Regions from separate parts of the Pseudomonas sp. FW507-12TSA genome, predicted to be linked through region 2. Evidence: riboswitches for the same ligand, from Rfam matches in the RefSeq annotation. Region 2 holds a riboswitch; the other holds the start of a gene.

Region 1 (4,316 bases), on a different contig from region 2:
CCCTGCACTGCCCGCTCAACGAACACACCCGCAACTTGATCGGCGCCCGGGAGCTGGCCCTGCTCAAGCCCGGGGCCCTGGTGGTCAACACCGCCCGCGGCGGGCTGATCGACGAACAGGCCCTGGCCGACGCTCTGCGCAGCGGCCACCTGGGGGGCGCGGCCACCGACGTCCTGAGTGTCGAGCCGCCGGTCAACGGCAACCCCTTGCTGGAGGCCGATATCCCGCGCCTGATCGTAACCCCGCACAACGCCTGGGGCAGTCGCGAAGCCCGCCAGCGCATCGTCGGCCAACTGGTGGAAAATGCCCGGGCCTTCTTCAATGGTGAACCGCTGCGGGTCGTGAATTGATAGACTGCGCCACTTTTTTTCAGGTGCGGACGATGGACATACGCAGCGAAATACTCTTACGCCAGGCCGAGCTGTTCCAGGGCCAGGTATTGCTGGCCGGCCTGAGCGCCGATGACCTGCTCGGCCGCCTGCCGGCCGCCCAGGGCTGGAGCTGGCACGCCGGCGACCACACGGCGCTGCTAGCCCGCTTCCCGGACCGCTGCCATTTCGGGGTGAACGCCCCGGACAGCGCCTTCGACAGCGCCGTGCTGTTCCTGCCCAAGTCCAAGGACCTGGCCCACTACCTGCTCAACACCCTGGCTTCGCGCCTGGCCGGGCGCGAGCTGTACCTGGTGGGGGAAAAGCGCGCCGGCGTGGAAAGCACCGCCAAGCAGCTCGCCGCCTTCGGCAAGCCGCGCAAGCTCGATAGCGCCAGGCATTGCCAGCTGTGGCAGGTCACGGTGAGCAACGTCCCCGAACCTGTGGCCCTGGAGAGCCTGGCCCAGGAGTACCTGTTGCCATTGGCCGAAGGTCCGCTGAAGGTCGTCAGCCTGCCCGGCGTGTTCAGCCATGGCCGCCTGGATCGCGGCACCGCGCTGCTGCTCGAACACCTGGACCACTTGCCTGCCGGCCACCTGCTGGATTTCGGTTGTGGCGCCGGAGTGCTGGGGGCGACGGTCAAGCGCCGCTATCCGCAAACCCGCGTGACCCTGTTGGACGTGGACGCCTTCGCGGCCCGGAGCAGCCGCCTGACCCTGGCAGCCAACGGCCTGGAAGGCGAGGTCCTGACCGGGGACGGTATCGATGCCGCGCCCATGGGCTTGAACTGCATCCTGACCAATCCGCCGTTCCATACCGGGGTCCACACCGACTATCAGGCCACGGAAAACCTGCTGAAAAAATCCAGGGAACATCTGGAAAAAGGCGGCGAACTGCGGGTAGTCGCCAACAGTTTCCTGCGCTACCAGCCACTGATCGAAGAGCATCTGGGGCCCTGCGCGATCAAGGCCGAAGGCGATGGTTTCCGCATCTACCGGGCCAAGCGCGGCTGAGCGTCTTTTTCACCAACAAGGCTTGCCGAAAGGATTTTGCCTAGGCAGAATCCGCTCCGTCCTAGGGGAGTAGTCTCCCACGAGCGCCACGCTCGTCCGGCATGCGTCAACATACTTGGTCCGAAGACCATGGCGCATGCGACCCAAGAGTCCGCACAGACGGGCTGCCGGGTTTGACAAGACCTATGACACGCACACCTTACCCGGGGCGGGAAGGCTGTACGTGTCATAGCCGTGTCGACCCGCCCCTTAGGAAAACCCTGATGCTGGACTCCCTGCTCGTTCCCACCGCAATCGTTGCCTTGGCCGAAATCGGCGACAAGACGCAACTGCTTGCCCTGATCCTCGCTGCGCGCTTTCGCAAACCCTGGCCGATCATCGCCGGCATCGTCGCCGCGACCCTGGCCAACCATGCGGCCGCCGGTGCGGTAGGCGCCTGGTTCGGCAGCTTCTTCTCGGATGCGACCCTGCACTGGATCCTCGCCGCCAGCTTCACCGCCACTGCGCTGTGGACCCTGGTGCCGGACAAGATGGACGACGACGAAGCCACCACCGCGCGCAAGTTCGGCCCCTTCCTCACGACCCTGATCGCCTTCTTCCTGGCCGAGATCGGCGACAAGACCCAGGTCGCCACGGTCATGCTGGCTGCGCAGTATCCGGAATTGTGGCTGGTGATCATCGGCACCACCCTGGGCATGCTGATCGCCAACGTACCAGTGGTGCTTGCCGGCAACTTCGCCGCGGACAAACTGCCGCTGACCCTGATCCGGCGCCTGGCGGCATCGGCGTTTGTCATCCTGGCCCTGGTCGCGGTGTACAAGGCCATGCAGAGCAGCGGCTGGCTGTAAACGAAAACGCCGGCAAGGCAGCCCCCGTTACGGGAACCGCCTTGCCGGCGCATGCATCATCGGCTGACGCGGTGGATCAGGACTTCTTGGCCTGCTGGTACAGCGGCATCACCTTGGGAATCGCCGCCTGCAACGAGGCGATACGGCTGGTGGACGCCGGGTGAGTGCTCATGAACTCGGGCGGCGCGGAACCACCGGCAGCCTGGCCCATCTTGTTCCACAGGGTAATGGCCGCGTTCGGGTTGTAGCCGGCACGGGCGGCCAGCTCCAGGCCGATCAGGTCAGCCTCGTTCTCGTTCTCACGGCTGTTGGGCAGGGTCATCAACAGGTTGACGCCGTTGTCGCCCAGGGCAACCGTCTGCTGGGAAACACCGAACAGGGTCGCGATCTGCTTGCCGGCACCCAGCGCGTACTGCTTGGACATCGCCTCGCGACCGTGCTCACGCAGGGCGTGGGCGATCTCGTGGCCCATCACCGCGGCGATTTCATCGTCGGTCAGCTTCAGCTGCTCGATCAGGCCGGAGTAGAAAATGATCTTGCCGCCAGGACCGCAGTTGGCGTTGAGCTCATCGCTCTTGATCAGGTTGACTTCCCATTTCCACTGCGCGCAATCCGGACGGAAGTTCGGGGCCTGGGCAATCAGGCGGTTGGCGATGACCTGCAGGCGCTTGGCGTTGGCGCTGGTCTTGTCCAGTGCGCCCTGGCTGCTAGCCTCGCTCAGGGTCTCCTGGTAGGACTGTGCGTAGGACTGATTGACCTCGGCACTGGATACCATGCTGAACATGGACTGTTTGCGATCCACGCCCACCACACCTGCGTTGGTGGTGTTGACCGTCTCGCAACCACTGAGCAATACCGCGGCGCTCAGCGCACATACAACCAATGACTTCTTCTTCATGAAAACCTCCCTGAAAACATGGCGCGTATCCTAAGGGCGAGTTGGTATCCGCGCCAGATGCAAAACGCTTTTTTGCTCGCAATTGAGATGCAGGTCAGCGCTGCAGGAAAAAATTCATCTTGTCCCCAGGGCCCGTGGCATTTGACATGGCACCTTGCCACTAACGACCTCCGCCTCCTTCGAGGCGTCATTTGTGCAATCCGGGCTAATGACCCATAGGGCTGCGGCCGATACAGCACGGCAGACCTCAATTCCTGCGCCCGGAGCCTCTATGAAGTTCAAGTCGATCCAGTTTTCGGTGGCCGCACTGGCCGGAGCCATCGTCCTCAGCGTGGTTGCAGCCCTGGTGCTGTATGCCCTGTTCTCCGGCGCCCGGACCCAGCAGATGGTGCAGGAAAGGACCCAGGTCCAGTTCGAGCAAGTCATCGAGCAACGCTTGAGCGGCCTGGCGCAGACCCAGGTCAGCCAGATCCAGCGGGAACTGGAGGCGCCGCTGCTGATTGCCGCAGGCCTGGTGCGGGTCAACGCCCTGATGGGCAGCCGGGATGCCCAGGGCCAGGCGCAACTGAACCTGAGCCGCGAACAGCTGATCGCCCTGATCAAGGAAAACGTCACCCAGAACCCGAAGATCCTCGGCGCCTATATAGGCTGGGAGCCCAACGCCATCGACCACAACGACGGGGCCTACGTCGGCACCAACGTGGTCGGCATCGATGCCGCTAGCGGCCGCTTCCTGCCCTGGTGGTTCCGCAACCAGGACTCCAGCCTGGGCCTGGACAAGCTGGCCGACGTCAATGACCGGACCGTGCTGTCCACCGGGGTGCGGGCCAGCGAGTACTACCTGTGCTCCAAGGACAACCTCAAGCCCTGCGTGATCGACCCCGCGCCTTACAAGGTCGGCGACAAGGTGGTGATGCTCGCCTCCTTCATCCAGCCCATCCTGCTGGACGGCAAGTTCCAGGGCATAGTCGGTGCCGACCTGTCGGTGAACTTCATCCAGGACATGCTGGTGGGCGCCAACCAGAAGCTCTACGGCGGCGCCGGCGAGATGGCCCTGATCGGCGGCAACGCGCGCCTGGTGGCCTACACCAAGGACCCCGGCAAGTTCGGCGAGAAGGTCAGCGACGTACTCAACAGCGATACCGTCGCCAAGCTGTCCAATCTCAAGCGCGGCGAGGTGACCTATGAC
Region 2 (4,316 bases):
GGCCCTGCTGGGTGTTGAGGAAGATGCCGTAGGGGCTGACGACCTCGGCGCCGAGGATCGGCACCACGGTGCGCTCGTCGCTGCCGCTGTAGCGTGGAACGCTGGCCACCCCGGCGTTGACGCCGAATTTCCAATCCTCGGCATGGGTCACGGCAGAGGCCGTGGTCAGGCCCAGGGTGCCGAGCCACAGCGCGGTGGTGGCGGAGCGTTTCAGGGTTTTCATATCGGTCTAGAACCTCAGGTAGTTGGTGTTATAGGAACGCTTGAACGAGTAGCCCAGGACGTTGACTCCGTTGATCTGGCGTCGCACGGTGTCGCCCAGGCCGGGACCATGGCCGGCGATCACCGCATGCGCGTTGTCCACCGGGGCCAGGATGTAATCAGTCAGGGTGCGGCCCTGCTGCAGGCTGCGGATCATCAGGAAGCCCTCTTCCAGGGCGATGCTGACTCCGCTGACGGGAGTGTTTTCCTCGCTGTCGGCAAGGGCTTCGTAGGTGCCCACCGTGGCCAGCCAGTTATCGGGCAAAGGCACCGGATCGATGCGTTCGCCCACCGCCAGCAGTTGGCCGTGGCTCTTGGCGGTGAATACCCGATGTCCCTGGATGCTGACGACATCCAGTTGCACCCGGCCCAGGTCGCCCAGGTCCCGGAGCCAGAGGCCGAGGATTTTTTTCTGCGCCCGCAGCCAGCCATGTTCGTCGCGCAGTAGCTCGAAGCGCACGCCAGCCACCTCGCCGAACAGGCGCTGGCCCTGGTCCCTGATCCGCAGCACGCCATAGGCCGTGGCATAGAAACCGGCCAGTTGCTGGCGGTCGGCGGCTTCCGGCACCCGGCGCCGTACTGCCAGCTCACGGGGTGGCAGGCCAGTGCCCGTGTCTTGTTCCTCGGGAGCGCCGTGGGCCTGCAGCAGCAGGCGCAAGGCCTGGGTCACCAGGCCCGGGACCAGCGTTTCGCCGGTGTCGGAGTTGCTCATCACGATCACCGCCAGCTGTTGTTCCGCCAGCACGCTGACCTGGGCATGGAAGTTGTTGCCGATGCCGCTGTGCTGCCAGGTACGAATGCCGGGGCGCACCCACTCGTCGCCGCATGGCGAGAGGAACCAGCCCAGGCCCACTTCACAGTCGAAATCCAGGGCATTGCCGATGTTCTGCGGGCGGGTCATCTCCTGGATCGAGCTGGCCGACAGCAACTGGCGTTGCTTGTAGTGACCCTGGGCGAACAGCATCCGGACGAACTGGCTCAGGTCCCGCGGGCTGGTCCACAGGCCGCCGGCGGGAATGTCGCGCTCCGGGCTATGGCCGCTGGCGGCACCATCCTGGTAACCGCGGGCGCGATAGGGCTCCTGGCGGCTGTCACCGATGAAGCTCGACTGGCGCATGCCCAGGGGCCGCAGCAGGCTGGCCTGCAGGTGCTGCTCGAAGTCCTGGCCGGTGCTGCGTTCGATAGCCGCGCCCAGCAAGGCGTAGCCAAGGTTGGAATAGGCGGTGCGGGTGCCGGGGTCATTGTTCAGCCATACCCCGCTGACCTTCTGCGGTAGCTGGCCCAGGACATGAGGCGTGCGCAGGTCATGCAGGTATTCGCCAGGCATCCCGGCCTGGTGGCTGAGCAGGCGGCGCAGGGTCACTGCCTGGTCGGCGGCGTCCTGGTCGTCGTGAAAGCGCGAGCGGACGTAGAACTCCTTGAGCGTGGCTTGCAGGGGGGCATCGAGCTGCAAGCGACCTTGCTCCACCAGTTGCATCACCGCCGTGGCCGTCAGCAACTGCGACAAGGCACCGGCACGGAACGCGGTGTTCTCGGTCACTTGCAGCCCCCGCTCCTTGTCGGCGAAACCAAAGCCCCGGGCCCAGATCAACTCCTGGCCGTCTACCAAGGCGATGGACAAGCCGGGCACCTGGTGCTCGGCCATTTGCTGCGGGATGTACTGCTTCAGGTAGCGAATGATGCTGGCGTAGTCACCCTGGACGATGCTCGGAGGTGTCGGCGGCTGGCCGTTGCAACCCAGGTTGCTGAGCAAGAGGCCCAGCAGCGGCAGGCCAAAGAGTTTGGCGGACATGAAACACCCGGGCACAAGGATTGGATGCCGGGAATGCTAGGGAAGGGCGTGTGGCCAGTCTTTGGCAGCTTTGTCAGGAAAATGTCAAAGAGTGTTAAACCGGCAGTTAACCGGGGGATGCAGGGCCGCTGATGAAATTTTCACAAGTGGCGGGTTAAGCTGCGCGCCTCTTTGGGGAGTAGCCTGCCACCGCTTCTTGCGGTGGAGCCCGTATCAACACTCTCGGCAACCTGCCGTGGTGCGGGCGCCGTTGCGGTTGGTGAGACCATCGACATACCTGCGCTGAAGTCGGGCGCGTGGGCATGTCGTGGACTCAAGCCCGACCGGAAGACCCAAGATGAATCCAGCCTCGATCATTTTCCTCGCCTTCGCCATGTCCACCGACGCCTTCGCGGCTGCGGTCGGCAAGGGTTCGGCCATGTTCAAGCCACGCCTGCTCGAAGCCCTGCGCATCGGCCTGATATTCGGCGTCATCGAAGCCATTACCCCGGTAGTCGGCTGGTTCATCGGCCAGGCCGCGGCCCAGTGGGCGGCCGCCTGGGACCATTGGATCGCCTTCGCCCTGCTGTCGGCGCTGGGCCTGCACATGATCTACAACGGGGTGCGGCTGGAGACTGAAGCCGAGCCGCAAGCGCCCAAGGCGCATGGATTCTGGTTGCTGGCGGTCACCGGTTTCGCCACCAGCATCGACGCCCTGGCGGTAGGTGTAGGGCTAGCCTTCGTCAACGTCAATATCTGGGTGGCGGCCACCGCCATCGGCCTGGCCACCATGACCATGGTCACCCTGGGCGTCATGCTGGGCCGGGCCATCGGCACGGTCATGGGGCAGCGTGCCGAGGCCCTGGGAGGCCTGGTGTTGATCATCGTCGGCAGCGCGATCCTCTATGAGCACTTGTCGGCGGTGGCTTGATCCTATAGTTGGTTTTTACTGGCGATCATCTCGGGCTGAGGCACGGCCTGGAGGGTTACAACGCCAGGCTGTGGATCACCTGGGTGGCGTCGTCGGGGTCGATGGCGCTACGCATGCCCAGGAGCTTGGCCAGGCGGCGCATGCTGTAGTTGGTGGCCGAGTCCACCGAGTACATCTGCTGGTAGCCGTTGTGACGGGCCTCGTCGATCAGGTGCTGCATCAGCAGGGCACCAAGGCCCTTGCCTTGCCATTCATCGGCGATGGTCACGGCGAATTCGCAGCGCCAGGGCTGGTCGTCCACCTGGGCATAACGGCTGATACCGACTTCCCGCAGTTCGCCGTTGTCATGTACCAGGGCCACGTAGGCCACCCGTTGCGCGGTGCCGACATCCATCAACTGGTCGAGCAGTTGATCACCCACTTCCTTGACTTCGCCGAGAAAGCGCTGGTGCCGGGTGATGGGCGAAAGGTTTTCGATGAAGGCTTTTTCCCGCTGCCGATCCTGCGGGCGCAGTGGGCGGATCAACACATGGCTGCCGTCGCTCAAGGCGTCGATCCAGTACTGGCCTTGCTGCGCCGGGAACGGCGGGTGAGGGAGCATATCGAGAGCGCTGCTGGACATGGTCAAGTCTCCTGGGAGGCGAGGGGCGGGCTGCAACCACAGCCCTGGTTGCCCAAAGCTTCATCCTTGTGGAGGTGCGGTTGCTTGACCGGCATCAATATCTCTGGCTGTACCGGCAATCGGCGGATCACCGGTCATGGCGTGGCCACTGATAAGGCCATTGGCTATTAGGGCTATCGCTTAATATTCTGGAACTTCCCGGCTGTGCTGCGAATGAGCTGATCTACGCTCTCGAGCAGGACAGACAGGAGTCATGATATGGAGCGTCGGACCAGCGGTGCGAGGTGGTTGTGCAAGTCGTTTGCCAGTGCCCTGGCCAGCGCCGCGATGCTGCTGGGCGCCAGTGCCCATGCCCAGTCGCTGGCGATCACGGTGTCTCCCAACGTGCCCCGGGACATTCCCGGAGGGGCGCCCCAGGCCTCGCTGGCGGCCGCTGCGGCCTTCGTCTGGCAAGAGTTCATCGCCCTGAACTGGCCAGCCCGCGCCGGGCAGCGTGATGTGCCCGATTTCAACCGGCCTTTCGGTGCCTCGGGTGGGCCATTGGTCTGGCAGACCTACCGCAGCAAGGTGGAGATCTTCCCGGGCAACGGTAATGCCAATGTCGGGCCGCCAGGCTATTCCCCAACCGGGGGCCCCAGCTATGGCTACAACACGACCCCGATCTACAACTACGCGATCCCGGTGCCCGCCTGTCCCGGCCAGGCCCCCGTGTCGCAGCCGGCCTGGGTCAA

Evidence for each region. A riboswitch is a leader RNA that binds a small molecule or an ion and turns the genes downstream of it on or off. The one in region 2 is predicted to bind manganese.
Region 1: another riboswitch for manganese. It lies ahead of AC3WK8_RS02375 (TMEM165/GDT1 family protein); the one in region 2 lies ahead of AC3WK8_RS06455 (manganese efflux pump MntP).

Annotation. Positions count from the first base shown of each region.
Region 1 covers NZ_JBYSWT010000002.1:59,415-63,730, reverse strand. The annotation lists gene AC3WK8_RS02385 (2-hydroxyacid dehydrogenase) at 1-350, shown strand, start outside; gene AC3WK8_RS02380 (methyltransferase) at 383-1,381, shown strand; yybP-ykoY riboswitch at 1,433-1,556, shown strand; gene AC3WK8_RS02375 (TMEM165/GDT1 family protein) at 1,645-2,229, shown strand; gene AC3WK8_RS02370 (M48 family metallopeptidase) at 2,306-3,127, opposite strand; gene AC3WK8_RS02365 (methyl-accepting chemotaxis protein) at 3,399-4,316, shown strand, end outside.
Region 2 covers NZ_JBYSWT010000005.1:30,705-35,020, forward strand. The annotation lists gene AC3WK8_RS06445 (MipA/OmpV family protein) at 1-223, opposite strand, end outside; gene AC3WK8_RS06450 (serine hydrolase domain-containing protein) at 230-2,053, opposite strand; yybP-ykoY riboswitch at 2,220-2,380, shown strand; gene AC3WK8_RS06455 (manganese efflux pump MntP) at 2,391-2,963, shown strand; gene AC3WK8_RS06460 (GNAT family N-acetyltransferase) at 3,019-3,585, opposite strand; gene AC3WK8_RS06465 (hypothetical protein) at 3,844-4,316, shown strand, end outside.